3 regions of the Streptomyces sp. MNU89 genome follow, and region 1 is predicted to be linked to each of the others. Evidence: riboswitches for the same ligand, from Rfam matches in the RefSeq annotation. Region 1 holds a riboswitch; each other region holds the start of a gene.
What was found. Region 1 has a riboswitch for cobalamin ahead of E4N63_RS23605 (prenyltransferase/squalene oxidase repeat-containing protein). Riboswitches for the same ligand answer to the same signal wherever they lie in the genome.
Positions count from the first base shown of each region.

Region 2: another riboswitch for cobalamin. It lies ahead of E4N63_RS00825 (energy-coupling factor ABC transporter permease); the one in region 1 lies ahead of E4N63_RS23605 (prenyltransferase/squalene oxidase repeat-containing protein).
Region 3: another riboswitch for cobalamin. It lies ahead of E4N63_RS10540 (ribonucleoside-diphosphate reductase subunit alpha); the one in region 1 lies ahead of E4N63_RS23605 (prenyltransferase/squalene oxidase repeat-containing protein).

Region 1 covers NZ_JAJKLL010000001.1:5,528,162-5,532,772, reverse strand. Annotated here, with positions in the region: gene lanKC (class III lanthionine synthetase LanKC) at 1-1,567, opposite strand, end outside; cobalamin riboswitch at 1,952-2,113, shown strand; gene E4N63_RS23605 (prenyltransferase/squalene oxidase repeat-containing protein) at 2,279-3,556, shown strand; gene E4N63_RS23600 (SCO2322 family protein) at 3,802-4,488, shown strand.
Region 2 covers NZ_JAJKLL010000001.1:173,519-178,129, forward strand. Annotated here, with positions in the region: gene cbiQ (cobalt ECF transporter T component CbiQ) at 16-765, opposite strand; gene E4N63_RS00820 (energy-coupling factor ABC transporter substrate-binding protein) at 772-1,302, opposite strand; gene E4N63_RS00825 (energy-coupling factor ABC transporter permease) at 1,299-2,006, opposite strand; cobalamin riboswitch at 2,035-2,227, opposite strand; gene E4N63_RS00830 (hypothetical protein) at 2,461-2,661, shown strand; gene E4N63_RS00835 (SH3 domain-containing protein) at 2,795-3,208, opposite strand; gene E4N63_RS00840 (hypothetical protein) at 3,334-4,611, opposite strand, start outside.
Region 3 covers NZ_JAJKLL010000001.1:2,491,716-2,496,326, forward strand. Annotated here, with positions in the region: gene E4N63_RS10530 (carbon starvation CstA family protein) at 1-1,918, shown strand, start outside; gene E4N63_RS10535 (YbdD/YjiX family protein) at 1,915-2,115, shown strand; cobalamin riboswitch at 2,398-2,530, shown strand; gene E4N63_RS10540 (ribonucleoside-diphosphate reductase subunit alpha) at 2,675-4,611, shown strand, end outside.

The DNA of each region.
Region 1 (4,611 bases):
CGAGGATGGCGCGGACCATGGAGTCCCGGCTGTGCGGCCAGTCCGCGGGATCGACGGGCAGATACGGGGCCCGGGTGGCCGGGGCGCTGCCGGCCGCTTCGTCCGCTCCGGCCGCCGGCGGTTCGGCGGCTGGGTCGCGGAGGATCTCGGCGACCGCCTCGTCGAGGAAGTCGCGGGCCACCGGGAACTCCCGGGCGGCGATCTCCGCGAGATGCGCGGCCTTGCCGCGGTCGATGGCGAAGAGGCTCGTGAGCGGGAGGAAGAGGGCGATGCGCAGACAGGCGAGCGCATAGCGGTCGACGTCGAAGCCGCGGTGCCCGGCCGGGGCGACGAAGCCCGGATTGGCGACCACCTGGCGGCGGCCCTCGTCGATGTGCGCGGCGGCCTCGAAGTCGAGGAGGGCGACGGAGGATTCGTCCTCGGAGACCATGATGTTGAACAGATGCAGGTCGTTGAAGACGACGCCGCGGGCGTGGACCGCCTCCACGGCCTCGGTCACCATGCCGTGCATCCGTATCGCCCAGTCCGTGTATCCGGCGAGCGCCTCCGGTGAGGGGTCGGCCTCGATGAGCGGGTGCCGGCGGGCGAAGAAGGTGTTGAGCGGCTTGCCCTCCAGGAACTCCATCACCATGAAGTGGTGGTCGCCGAGGACGAAGGAGTCGCGCACCTCCGGGGTGTACGGCAGCCCCGACAGGCGTTCGAGGGCGGCGCGTTCGCGCTCCAGCCTGCTCACGGCGTCGGCTCCGTCGGCCGCGAGACCCGCGTGGGGCCGGGCCTCCTTGAGGACGACCTTCTCGCCGGTGCGGGTGTCCGTCCCGGCGTAGACACCGCCGCCGTTGGAGAAGTGCAGGGCCTTCTCGATGCGGTACGGGATGCCGGTGGTGCGGGTGGCCGTGCGGGCCTCGATGTGCGGGGTGAGGCAGGCCGGGGGCTCCACCCAGCCGGGTATGTGGAAGGCCGGGTCCCGGCGGTCGGGTACGAGCTTCCCCTCGGCGTTCTCCACGGCGGGGCGCAGGACGCCCTGCTCGTCGTAGCAGTGCCGTTCGGTGAAGCTGCCGTAGCGCACGTGGACCGGGCCGGCGCCCCAGCGCAGATCGCTGAGGATGTACGGGCCGGGCTCTCCGTCGAGGAGTTCGCCGAGCTCGCGGGCGATGGTCCCGAACTGCTCGTCGTTCTCCGGGTAGACGGTGATGAACTTGCCGCTGCCGCCCCGGTCCGCGTACTTGGCGTTGCGGGTGCGGAGGAGGTGCCGGCCCGGGATGAACTTGAAGGCCACCGACCGCGGCACGCAGTAGTCCCAGACCTGGGTGAGGATCTTCTCGGCGTTGTCGAGCGTGGCCGAGACGTGGATCTTCCAGCCCTGGGCGGGCAGCGAGGTGTCGAGCGGGCGGAAGGCGAGCCAGTCGCCGTTGCTGTGCCGCTGCCATCCCTCGGGAGCCTCGCGGCGGGCGTGCTCGTAGAGGGCGCCGGGCGCTCCGGGGGTGTCCTCGGTGCCGGCGGAGAGCCGGTGCGGGGCGTCGTAGAACGTGCGGTCCGCGTCGCAGTACACGGCGTACCCCAGGTCCATGACGCTCCTTCGTCCCGTCCGGTGGTGCGGGCCTCTCGGTGTGATTCGAGCTTGTCACCGGCGGGCGCCGGCGGAACAGTCACAGCTGTCACGACCCTGATGTGCGGAACGCACGAGTAAGTTACGGCAGTTCGAATGCCGCCGAACGGCCTCCTCTCGGCCCTCCACACGGCCTCTGACCTGGGTCAAACCGGTCATGCGCCCGGGGTGGCGCCCGCCCCGGACAGCCGCTTCCCCCCGTCCGGCACTCCCTTCCGGAGCGCTCCGCGCCCCTGCGGACGGGCCCGCCGCGGCCCGCCGGGACGCACGCCGCGACGCGGACCGGGAGACGGGCCGAGAGGCGTGCCGGGAGGCGGCCGGCGGGCTGGGCCGGACACCCGTTCGATGATCTTCTACCGGCCGGTTAGGGTGTCTTCCGACAACTTCATCCGTGCCCTGACAGGGGAAGACCGGTGCGAATCCGGCGCTGACCCGCAACCGTGAGTACACCCCGCGCCCCGCGCGGCCGTACGAGCCGGAGCACCTGTCCGGGCGCGAACAGGCTCCCGTCCGCCGGTGCGGCGCCCTCCGCGGCGCCCGGCCGCGGACGGCACCGTCGAGGTCTACGGAAGACGAGCCCGGTGTGCCCTCCGCGTGCGGTCCGCGCGGCCGGGGTCGGCCGTGCCCGGCTGCCCCCCGCCACGAGAACCGCCAACGGAAGGCACCGAAACCATGAACGTACGCCGCACCGCCGCGGCCCTGGCCGCGTCCGCCGTGCTGGGTGCGCTCGCCGCACCCGCCGCCTCGGCCGACACCGCCGCGCCGTCCTCCTCCCCCGCCCCGAAGCCGCCGTCCGGGCTGCACGGCACCAAGGACCCGTCCTACGACGGGGTGTGGCGGCAGTCCATAGCCCTGCTCGCCCAGGACACCGCGGGCGTCACCCCGGCCGCCCAAGCCGTGGACTGGCTCACCGGGCAGCAGTGCGCCTCCGGCGCGTTCGCCGCCTACCGCGCGGACGCCGGCGCCGAGTGCGACGCCAAGACGCCGGTGGACAGCAACGCCACCGCCGTCGCCGTCCAGGCGCTGGCGGCCCTCGGCGGGCACACCGGCGAGGTCCGCAAGGCCGTCGGCTGGCTGAAGTCCGTGCAGAACGAGGACGGCGGCTGGGGCTACCTCCCGGGAACCCCCAGCGACACCAACTCCACCTCGGTGGTCGTCGGCGCGCTGGCCGCGGCGGGCGAGAAGCCGGGAGCCACCCGGGCGGGCGGCAAGTCCCCGTACGACGCGCTCGCGGAGCTGCAGCTCGGCTGCGACGCCGACGCCGGTGACCGCGGCGCCTACGCCTTCCAGCCCGACAAGAAGGGCCGCCTCCTGGCCAACGCCGACGCCACGGTGGCCGGTGTCCTCGCCGGCCACGGCGAGGGCCTGGCCGTCAGCCCGGCCGCCGGGGACGGCGGCGAGGGCGGCGGCGCGCCCGAGCCGCTGGAGTGCGGCTCCGGCGCGGACGCCGGCCGCACGCCGGAGGAGGCCGCGTCCGGCGCCGCCGCGTACCTCACCGGGCTGCTGGAGAAGGACGGGCACCTCACCTCGCTCGCGCCCGGTGCCGACGAGCCGGTGCCGGACCACTCCAACACCGCCGAGGCCGTGATCGCCCTGGCGGCGGCCGGCCGGCCGGAGGCTGCCGAGGCGCCGCTGGCCTGGCTGGAGAAGAACTCCGCCGAGTGGGCCGCGGACAACCCGGCCGGTCTGGGCACCCTGGTCCTCGCCGCGCACGCCGCGGGCGGCGACCCGCGCTCCTTCGGCGGCACGGACCTGGTGAAGGAGCTCAACGCCACCGGGCCGGAGCCGGAGTCGGTGCCGGCGGCCGGCGCGGACGCCGGCGAGGAGGGCGAGAAGTCCGGGTCCGGCGACGTCTCCCTCCTCTGGTGGATCCTGGGCGCGGGCGTGCTCGCGGGCCTCGTCGCCGGCGCCGTCCTGATGCTCACCGCCGGCCGGAGGAAGCGGTCGTGAGCGGGCGGCCACGGCGGACCACCGGGCTCCGGGCGCCGGACGGCACGGACCGGTACGGCACCCGGCCGCGCCGGACGCGGCCGCTCGGCGCGGAGACGGACCGAGCGGAGCAGCCGCACGGTGGCGGCCCGGGTGGCACGCGGCGGGGCGGCGGCCGGCACGGCACGGCGCCGCGCGGCGGCGGCCGTCCCCGGGCCGGCGCCCGCCGGCGTCCGGCCGCGCGCCCCGGGGTGCGCGGGCCGGCCGTGCTGCTGCTCGTGGCCGCCGTCACCGCGCTCGGCGCGGGGCCGGCACAGGCCGAGGGGTACCGCTACTGGTCCTTCTGGCAGCGGGACGGCGGCAGTTGGAGCTACGCCACCGAGGGGCCGGCGACGGCCAGGCCCGCCGACGGCGATGTCGAGGGCTTCCGCTTCTCGGTGAGCGTCAACACCCAGGACGCCGCGAAACCGCGCGGCACCGCCGGCTTCGACGAGATCTGCGCGGGCATCCCCGCCGAGGACGGCCGCAAGCGGGTCGCGCTCCTGCTGGACTTCGGTACCGCCGAGGACGCGCCGGACGGCGAACGGCCCCCGGAACCTCGCACGGAGTGCGCGTCCGTGCCGGAGGACGCGACCAGCGGTGAGGCCCTGGCCGCCGTCGCGAAGCCGCTCCGCTACAACACCTCCGCGCTGCTGTGCGCGATCGCGGGCTACCCGGAGCGCGGCTGCGGCGAACAGGTGTCCGGGGACGCGGGTGCCGCGGACGGCGGCGCGGACCCGTCCGGCGGAAGCGGTTCCGACGGCTCGGATGACGGCCGCTCCGGTGACGACCGTGCCGGTGAGCCGGCCGGCGGGGACGGCGGCGGCTCGTCGACCGGTCTCTACGCGGGTGCCGCCGCAGTCGCCGTCCTCGCCGCGGGCGCCGCCTGGCAGGCCCGCCGACGCCGCGGATGAGCACCGGCGCCCCCGGGACGCCCCGTCCCGGCCCTCTCGACAGCGCCCGGCCCGCGGCGGGCCGCGGTGCCGCTCCCCGCGCCCGCGACGGCCGCCGTACCCCGGTCCCGGCGGCCGGAGCGG
Region 2 (4,611 bases), 5.4 Mb from region 1:
GGGGAGGGGAGGACGTCAAAACAGCTGCCTTTCGAGGACGAGGGTGGCCGCCGCCAGCGCGGCGAGCAGCAGGACGGAGCCGGTGACGAAGCGCCGGGACACGGGGGCACCGGTGACGAGGACACGGAGCGTCCCGTCGTAGCCGCGGCCCGCGAGTCCGTCCTGCATCCGCGCGGCGCGCGAGAAGGCGCGCAGGAAGACCGTCGCCCCCTGCCCGGCCAGCGAGCGCCAGGCGGCGGCGCGCGTGGTGTGGCCGAGGCGCGCTGCCTGGGCCTGCCGCACCTGCGCGAGGGTGTCCAGCAACAGGAAGGTGATGCGGTAGGTCACCAGCGCGACGTCGGTCACGGCGGGGGGCACGCCGGCCCGGGTGAGACGCGGCAGCAGATCCGACAGCGGTGTGGTGAAGGCGAACAGCAGGACGCCCAGCGAGGCGGCCGAGGTGCGCAGCAGCAGCTGCCCGGCCTGCGCGGGGCCGTCCGGTGCGAGGGACAGCAGGCCGCGCTCCCCGCCCAGTTGGACGAGGAGCGGCAGCGCGCCGGTGACGCAGAAGCCGAGCGGCACCCGGTACGCCCGCCAGAGCCGGCGCGGCGGCACCCGGGCCGGGCCGAGCAGTGCGGTGAGCGCGGCGGCGGCGATGAGCGGCGCGCCCGGCCAGGGCGGCAGGCTCACCGCCAGGACGGTCAGGCCGAGGGCGAGGACCGCCTTGTCCAGGGGGTGGCGGCGGCGCCAGCAACTGCTGTGCGCCGCCGCGTCGATGGGCAGCACGCGGGACTACGCGGCCGGGCGGCCGCCGGGACCGGACGGCCCCCCGCCACCCCGTTCGCCGGACGCGGGCGCCGGGGTGTCCCCGGCAACGTCCGGGGCCCCGCCGGCCGGTGGCGCCTCCGCGGCCGCCCTCGCGTCAGGGGCCGCACCTCCCACGGAGTCCCCGGTACCCGCCGTCTCGGCCTTGCCCGCCGCGGCCGTGCCGGGACCGGCCGTTCCCGGCGTTCTCGCGGCGGCCCGTGCCTCCCCCTGCCGGCGTCCTCGGCGCAGCCCGAGGCAGTAGGCCAGCACCCCGGCGCCGATCGCGGCCTGGAGGGCGAAGAGCGCCGACTCCACTTCCGCCGACGGGGGTTCGTAGAGCGGGGCGAACCAGGGTTCGTAGCCCGGCCGGAGTTCCTCGACCGCCGTCTCGGCCTGCGCGTCACTGCCGGTGAAGGGCTCCTCCATGCCGTCGCCGAGTCCCAGGACGAGCGGGAGGGCGGCCAGGACGGCGACAACGGCCAGCAGCAGCAGGTTGGTCCGGGTGTTCCGGCTCATCGGGTCACCGCCTCCTGGGACCGCTCCGGCCGGCGGCCGCCGGCGGCCGTCCGCACGCCGAGCCGGGCCAGGATGGTCCCGTCGGCCTGGCTCAGCAGCCGGATCACCAGCACGGTGAGGATGCCCTCGCTGACGGCGAGGGGGATCTGGGTGACGGCGAAGACGGAGCCGAACTTGGCCAGGGCACCGGGCAGTCCGGTGGCCGGGTCCGGGAACGCCAGAGCGAGCTGGACACTGGTGACGCAGTAGGTGCTCAGATCGGCGGTGAAGGCACCGGCGAACACGGCGGCGGCGAGCGGCGCGCCGAGTCCCCTCACCAGCCGGTAGGCGGCGTACCCGGCCCACGGGCCCACCACGGCCATGGAGAAGACGTTGGCGCCCAGGGTGGTGAGCCCGCCGTGCGCCAGCAGCAGGGCCTGGAAGAGCAGGGTGATGGTGCCGAGCACCGCCATGACCGGCGGCCGGAACAGGATGGCACCGAGCCCGGTGCCGGTGGGGTGTGAGCAACTTCCCGTGACGGAGGGGATCTTCAGCGCGGACAGGACGAAGGTGAAGGCACCGGAGGCACCGAGCAGCAGGGTGTTCTCCGGATTCTTCCTCACCTCGCGGCTCAGCGACCGTACGCCGTGGAGAACGAAGGGGGCGGCGGCGGCGCTCCAGGCGACCGCGTGCCAGGGGGGCAGGTAGCCCTCGGCTATATGCATGGGAAAGCGGACCTCTCCAGCACCTCGTGGATGGACGACGCGCCCTGGCCGGTCTCCTGGCTTACGGGTCATGCCGCCCGGACTCCGCCTTCCCGGGTGCCGCGGCGCTCCGCGGCATCCCAGTGGCTCCCAGAGGGTGGAACCGGACTTCCCGATCACAGTGGCGAGGGCCGCACCGGTTCTTCACCGGTTTCCCGTGCACCAAGGCCCTGTGACAGTAGTGCGCCGCGCGTGAGGAGGACAAGCCGATCACCCTGCGGTACATCCCACACCGGACGGCGCACGGAAGCACGGCGGCACCCGGCTCCGAGGTTCGGGGCGCCGGGGCAGCGGGGGCGCCGGCGCCCTTCGAACGGGCGGCAGCCGGAGGGATCCGCCCCGTTTCACGCTCTTTGCCCCGGATACCCGTCCGGCGTCGGCGGGCCCTGCCCGCACTACCGAGGAGGTGACGGCCATGCCGGAGCCCGGCAGCAAGAAGTACGACCGGAAACGGGCGAAGCTGCGCAAGGAGGCCGAGGACAGCGGAGTGCCCGACCAGCAGGCCACCAAGGCGGCGGACAAGACCCTCCAGAAGGACCCGTCCATGCGCAGCCGGGGCCCGCGGACCACGCGCGGCATCGGACCCAAGGGGGAACGGCCGGAGAGCCTCGGCTGACGGCCGCGGACCCGGCGGCGGACAGCCGCGGGCGGCACCGCGGCGGCCAGCGGAACGGCGGCGGGCCCGGTCCCGGCGGACTGCCTCCGCCGGGACCGGGCCCTTTCTCACACCCGGGTGTGAAGAGGTGCGGTCACCCCTTCGCCATACGGGCCTTCCTGCTGTTGGTCAGCGGGTGGTGGTGACGGTCGACGTCCTTGCACCACTTCACATAACCGTGAACGTGCACGTACTTCCCGCTCACCCAGGCTTCCTTGTGCCGCAGGTGGTACCAGATGGGGTCGCCGTGGATCAGCTGGGCGCGCACCTTGCACTTGATGCCGACCTTGTCATGCCGGTGGAGCTGGCCCACCACCGAGGAGTCGGTGCTGGGGTACTGCCGCTCGTTGAGCGTCCCGGCCTTGACGACCCCGTACGGCTTGTGCGGATGGTTCTGCGAGTCGGCCTGGACGGATGTCGCGCCGAGCAGCGAACCGCCGACCAGAACGGCCGAGGCGGCGGCACCGGCCGCGAGTCCCGCGGAGCGGGACCTGAGCGTGTGGAACATGGGCAACTCCTGTTCTGCCAGGAATGTGACAAGGCGTCGCTTTCCGTTCGCACCGGGCATGAAACCAAAAAGGGGGCAAGGTCCCCCTCGGGGGCGATACCGGTCAACACCCGGGCGACGTCTCGTCACCAACCCGTAAGCAGAACGTGGTTGAGAAAGAGCGCTGTCGCCGCTTGGAGCAGCAGCCAGCGGCGGTGGTGGCGGGCCGGGAGGAGGGCGGCGGCCGGGAGGAGCCAGAGGGCGAAGGGCAGCCAGATCCGTTCCGTCTCGGCCTTGCTCATCCCGGAGAGGTCGGCCGCCGCGATCATGCAGAGGCCCGCGAGGGCGAGGAGCACGACACCGCAGGCGTCCAGCGAGCGCCCCGACCGCAGCCGGCGGACCGTCTCGGCGGTGCCGGCCAGGGCGCGGCGCAGCCCGGCGACGGAAGCGGCCCCGGCGATGATCACGGCGTTGGCTAGGTTGCCGAAGAACCAGTAGCTGTACGGGCGGATCCGGGCCACCCCCTGGTAGTAGCGGGTGACCAGCAGGTCGTAGCCCTCGTACCACCAGAAGCCGGCGGCGGTGAACGCGGCGGTGACGGCGGCCACGCCGGCGAGTGCGGGGAGCAGGGGGCGCACGGTCCGGCCGTGCAGCAGGACGGCGGTCGCGGGGATCACCATCAGCACCAGCCCGTACGAGAGATGGACGGTGAGGCCGAGCAGCAGCCCTGCGGCCAGCGCGGTGGCCGCCGGACGGCGTGCCGCCGGACGGCACGCCAGAGCGAGCAGGGCGATCCCCCAGGCGGCGACGGCCGAGAAGTAGGCGTCCGCGGAGACGCCCGCCCACACCGCCGCCGGGGCGAGCACGGCGAACGGCGCGGCCCGGCGCGCCCACCGCTCCCCCGCCACGGCACGCAGCGTCACCAGGACGGCCGCGGCGGCCGAGCTGCCCGCGATCAGCACCCACACGGCGGCCCAGGCGCCGCCGCCGAGCCCGATGCGGTCGAGGCCGACGAAGGTGAGCACGGCGCCCGGCGGGTGGCCCGCCACATGGGCGGGCCAGTAGTCGGGCGAGGTGAGCAGGATGTGGTCGGTGAAGGTGCGCACGGCCGCGGCCGGGTCGGCGGCGATGCGGTCGACGGCGAGCAGGTACTCGTGCTTGGCGGTGAGCCGGCCGGCGACACCGCGCCGCCAGCCGTCGATCAGCGCCAGCGACAGCGTCCAGGCCAGCGAGGCCGCCCAGGTCAGGAGCAGCAGCCGGCGCCAGGGCAGCCGGCGGGCGAGCACCGGGCCGTAGGCGATGACGGCGGCCGCCACGGCGGGTGCCGCGACCGTGCCGGGGCCCGCGTGCGGCATCCAGTGCGCGTAGAGCGGCGGCCACTCGACGTACAGGACGTCCACGGAGCGCTGGATCAGGATGCCGGC
Region 3 (4,611 bases), 3.0 Mb from region 1:
CACCGACCGGCGCGTGCTGCTCGGCCACCACTTCGCCGCCATCGCCGGAGCCGGCCCGCTGGTGGGCCCCGTGCTGGCCGCGCAGATGGGCTACCTCCCCGGCACCATATGGATCATCGTCGGCGTGATCTTCGCCGGCGCGGTCCAGGACATGGTGACGCTGTTCTTCTCCATGCGCCGGGACGGCAAGTCGCTGGGGCAGATGGCCCGGGAGGAGATCGGCCCGTTCGGCGGCGCCGCGGCTCTGATCGCCATCTTCGCCATCATGATCATCCTGCTGGCGGTGCTGGCGCTCGTCGTCGTCAACGCCCTGGCGCACTCGCCGTGGGGCACCTTCTCCATCGCGATGACGATCCCGATCGCCTTCTTCATGGGCTTCTACCTGCGGGTGCTGCGCCCGGGCCGGGTGACCGAGGTGTCGGTCATCGGTGTGGCGCTGCTGCTGCTCGCGATCATCTCCGGCAGCTGGGTCGCCGAGTCCTCGTGGGCGGAGACCTTCACCCTGCAGCCCGGCACCCTGGTGATCTGGCTCGTGGTCTACGGCTTCTTCGCCTCGGTCCTGCCGGTGTGGATGCTGCTGGCCCCGCGTGACTACCTGTCCACCTTCATGAAGATCGGCACGATCGTCCTGCTGGCCCTCGGGGTGGCGTTCGCCCTGCCGACCCTGAAGATGCCCGCGGTCACCGAGTTCGCGAGCTCGGGCGCCGGACCGGTCTTCGCCGGCTCGCTCTTCCCGTTCGTCTTCATCACCATCGCCTGCGGCGCGCTCTCCGGCTTCCACGCCCTGGTCTCCTCGGGCACCACCCCGAAGATGATCCAGAAGGAGACCCAGGTCCGCATGATCGGCTACGGCTCCATGCTGATGGAGTCCTTCGTGGCGATCATGGCCCTGGTGGCCGCGTCCATCATCGACCCCGGCCTCTACTTCGCGATGAACTCACCGGCCGGCCTGATCGGCGACTCGGTGCAGTCCGCCTCCGAGGCGGTCGCGAACCTCGGCTACACCATCTCCCCCGGTGATCTGGCCGCGGCCGCCGCGGCGGTGGAGGAGGACTCCCTGCTGTCGCGGACCGGCGGCGCCCCGACACTGGCCGTCGGTATGGCGGAGATCTTCTCCTCGGTCTTCGGCGGCGCCGGGATGAAGGCCTTCTGGTACCACTTCGCCATCATGTTCGAGGCGCTGTTCATCCTCACCACGGTGGACGCCGGTACCCGCGTCGGCCGGTTCATGCTCCAGGACATGCTCGGCAACGTCTACAAGCCCTTCCGGGACGTCAGCTGGAAGCCGGGTGCCTGGATCGCGAGCGCGGTCGTCGTCGGCCTCTGGGGCTACTTCCTCTGGGTCGGCGTCCACGACCCGCTGGGCGGCATCTACCAGCTCTTCCCGCTGTTCGGTATCGCCAACCAGCTGCTGGCGGCCGTCGCGCTGGCCGTCGCCACCACGCTGCTCATCAAGTCCGGACGGCTCAAGTGGGCCTGGGTCACCGGTATCCCGCTGGCCTGGGACGTCGTGGTGACCTTCACGGCGAGCTGGCAGAAGATCTTCTCGGGTGACCCGAAGATCGGCTTCTTCACACAGCGCTCCATATACCAGGAGGCCATCGAGGACGGCAAGGTGCTGCCGCCCGCCAAGGACATGGGCGACATGCACACCGTCGTCACCAACGCGACGGTGGACGGCGTCCTCTCCGTCCTCTTCCTCCTGCTGGTCGTCGTGGTGCTCGTCGACGCCGGGCGGGTATGCGTCAAGGCGATCCGCAATCCCGCGCAGGCCAAACTGGAGGAGGTGCCCTACGTGGAGTCGAAGCTCGTGGCCCCGGCCGCCCTGTGGCTCACCAAGGAGGAGAAGGCCGAACTCGTCGCGGCCGGTGCCGGCGCGGACGGCAAGGAGAGCACCGGCACGGGGAGTTCCTCGTGAGCCCCGCGCTGAGGGAGAAGGCCGCCAGGATCCGCTTCCTCTGGCGGGAGGCGACCGGGGAGGCCACCTACGACCGGTACGTCGCCCACGCACGGAAGTGTGATCCGGACGCAAAGGTGTTGAGCCGCCGCGAGTTCGAGAAGCAGCGCGTGGACGGCCGTGAGGCCGACCCCCGCGAGGGCTTCCGCTGCTGCTGACGCCCCCGCTCCGGCCGAACCGCCCGAACCGCCCGATGGCCCCGGCCCCGCGCCGGGGCCATCGGCGTGCCCGGGCGCGCCGGGGTGCGCCCCGGGCTGCCGGCCGCACGCCGCTCCGGTGCGCGGAGGACTTTTCCGGGATCCCGAATGGGAACACCCGCCCTTCCCGGCGGCCCGGTTCCCGCTCACCGCGCGCTCCGGGGGCGGCCTCGGACGTGTTCCCCTGCAAAGCGCCCCCGTGCGCCGGGATACACAACATCTAGTGCCGCTCGCGGAAAGCGACACAAGATGTATGCTCATGCTCGCTGACGCGCCAGGGGAATCCGGTGCGAATCCTGAACTGTCCCGCAACGGTGTGAAGGCGGCTTTCGCCTGCCTTCGAGTCCGAGCGCCTGCCGTCGGCCACGTCCGGCTCGACCGAGCCGGCGTCGATTCCGTCCGGGCTCCGGGGATTGGGCCGGTGGACGTCGCGCTGTCTCCTGCCCCCTCCGGGCGCACGGGGACCGCACGCGCCCCGCGCTCCGTCACCGCGGCCCTGCCGAGCGAGGGAGAGTTCTCCGTGACCATCGCGCCCGCCGATCCCGCATCAGCCGACAGCGGCGGCACAGCGACCGCCGGCCGGGACGCCCCCGGTACCGCGCTGCTGCGCCTCCTCACCGGGCTGACGGCCGATCTGCCCGCCGCCGACCCGGGCCGGGTGGCCGCCGCCGTGCTGCGCGGCCGCGAACCCGGCGCGGACGAGGCCGCGTTGCGCGAGCTCGCGACGGAGGCCGCGGCCGGGCTGATCTCCGAGGACCCGGTGTACTCGCGACTGGCGGCCCGGCTCCTCAGCCGTGCCATCGCGGACGAGGCGGCCGGCCAGGGCGCGGTCTCCTTCCCGGACTCGATCGCGGCCGGCCACCGGGAAGGCCTGATCGCCGACCGCACCGCCGCCTTCGTACGCGAGCACGCGGCGCGGCTGAACACCCTGGTGGAGATGTCGCTCGCCGACGGCGCCGACGACCGCTTCGGCTACTTCGGGCTGCGGACCCTGCACAGCCGCTACCTGCTGCGCCATCCGGTGAGCCGGCAGGTCATCGAGACCCCGCAGTACTTCCTGCTCCGGGTTGCCTGCGGGCTGGCCGCGGACGACTCGCCCGCGGCCGTGGACGAGGTCGCCTCGCTCCACCGGCTGATGAGCCGCCTGGACTACCTCCCCAGCTCCCCCACCCTCTTCAACTCCGGCACCCGGCACCCGCAGATGTCCTCCTGCTATCTGCTGGACTCCCCGCTCGACGAGCTGGACTCCCTCTACGAGCGCTACCACCAGGTCGCCCGGCTCTCCAAGCACGCGGGCGGCATCGGCCTGCCGTTCAGCCGGATCCGCTCCCGGGGCGCCCTGATCCGCGGCACCAACGGCCACTCCGGCGGGATCGTCCCCTTCCTGCGCACGCTCGACTCCTCCGTCGCCGCCGTCAACCAGGGCGGCCGGCGGAAGGGAGCGGCCTGCGTCTACCTGGAGCCCTGGCACGCCGACATCGAGGAGTTCCTGGAGCTGCGGGACAACACCGGCGAGGAGGCCCGCCGCACGCACAATCTCAATCTGGCCAACTGGATCCCGGACGAGTTCATGCGCCGGGTGGAGGCCGACGCCGAGTGGTCGCTCTTCTCCCCCTCCGACGTGCCCGCGCTGCCGGACCTGTGGGGCGCCGAGTTCGACGCGGCCTACCGCCGGGCCGAGGAGGCCGGGCTCGCCGTCCGGCGGCTGCCCGCACGGCAGTTGTACGCCCGGATGATGCGCACGCTCGCGCAGACCGGCAACGGCTGGATGACGTTCAAGGACGCCGCCAACCGGACCGCGAACCAGACCGCCGAGCCCGGCAAGGTCGTCCACTCCTCGAATCTCTGCACCGAGATCCTGGAGGTCACGGACGACGGGGAGACCGCCGTCTGCAATCTCGGGTCGGTCAACCTCGCGGCCCATGTCGCGGCGGACGCCGGTACCGGTGAGGCCGCGGTGGCGGAGGCGATGGACTGGGAGCGGCTGGACGCCACCGTCCGCACCGCCGTGGCCTTCCTCGACCGGGTCGTGGACATCAACTTCTACCCCACCCCGCAGGCCGCCGCCTCCAACCGGCGCTGGCGCCCGGTCGGACTCGGGGTGATGGGGCTGCAGGACGTCTTCTTCCGGCTGCGGCTGCCGTTCGACTCCCCCGCGGCGGCCCGGCTCTCCACCGAGATCTCCGAGCGGATCATGCTCGCGGCCTACGAGACCTCCTGCGATCTCGCCGGACGGCACGGTCCGCACCCGGCCTGGTCCTCCACCCGCGCCTCGCGCGGCGTGCTCCACCCCGACCACTACGGCGTCCGGCCCCGGTGGCCGGAGCGGTGGGAGGCGCTGCGGGCCCGGATCGCCACCACGGGGCTGCGCAACTCCCTGCTGCTCGCCATCGCCCCGACCGCGACGATCGCCTCCATCGCCGGGGTGTACGAGTGCGTCGAGCCTCAGGTGTCGAA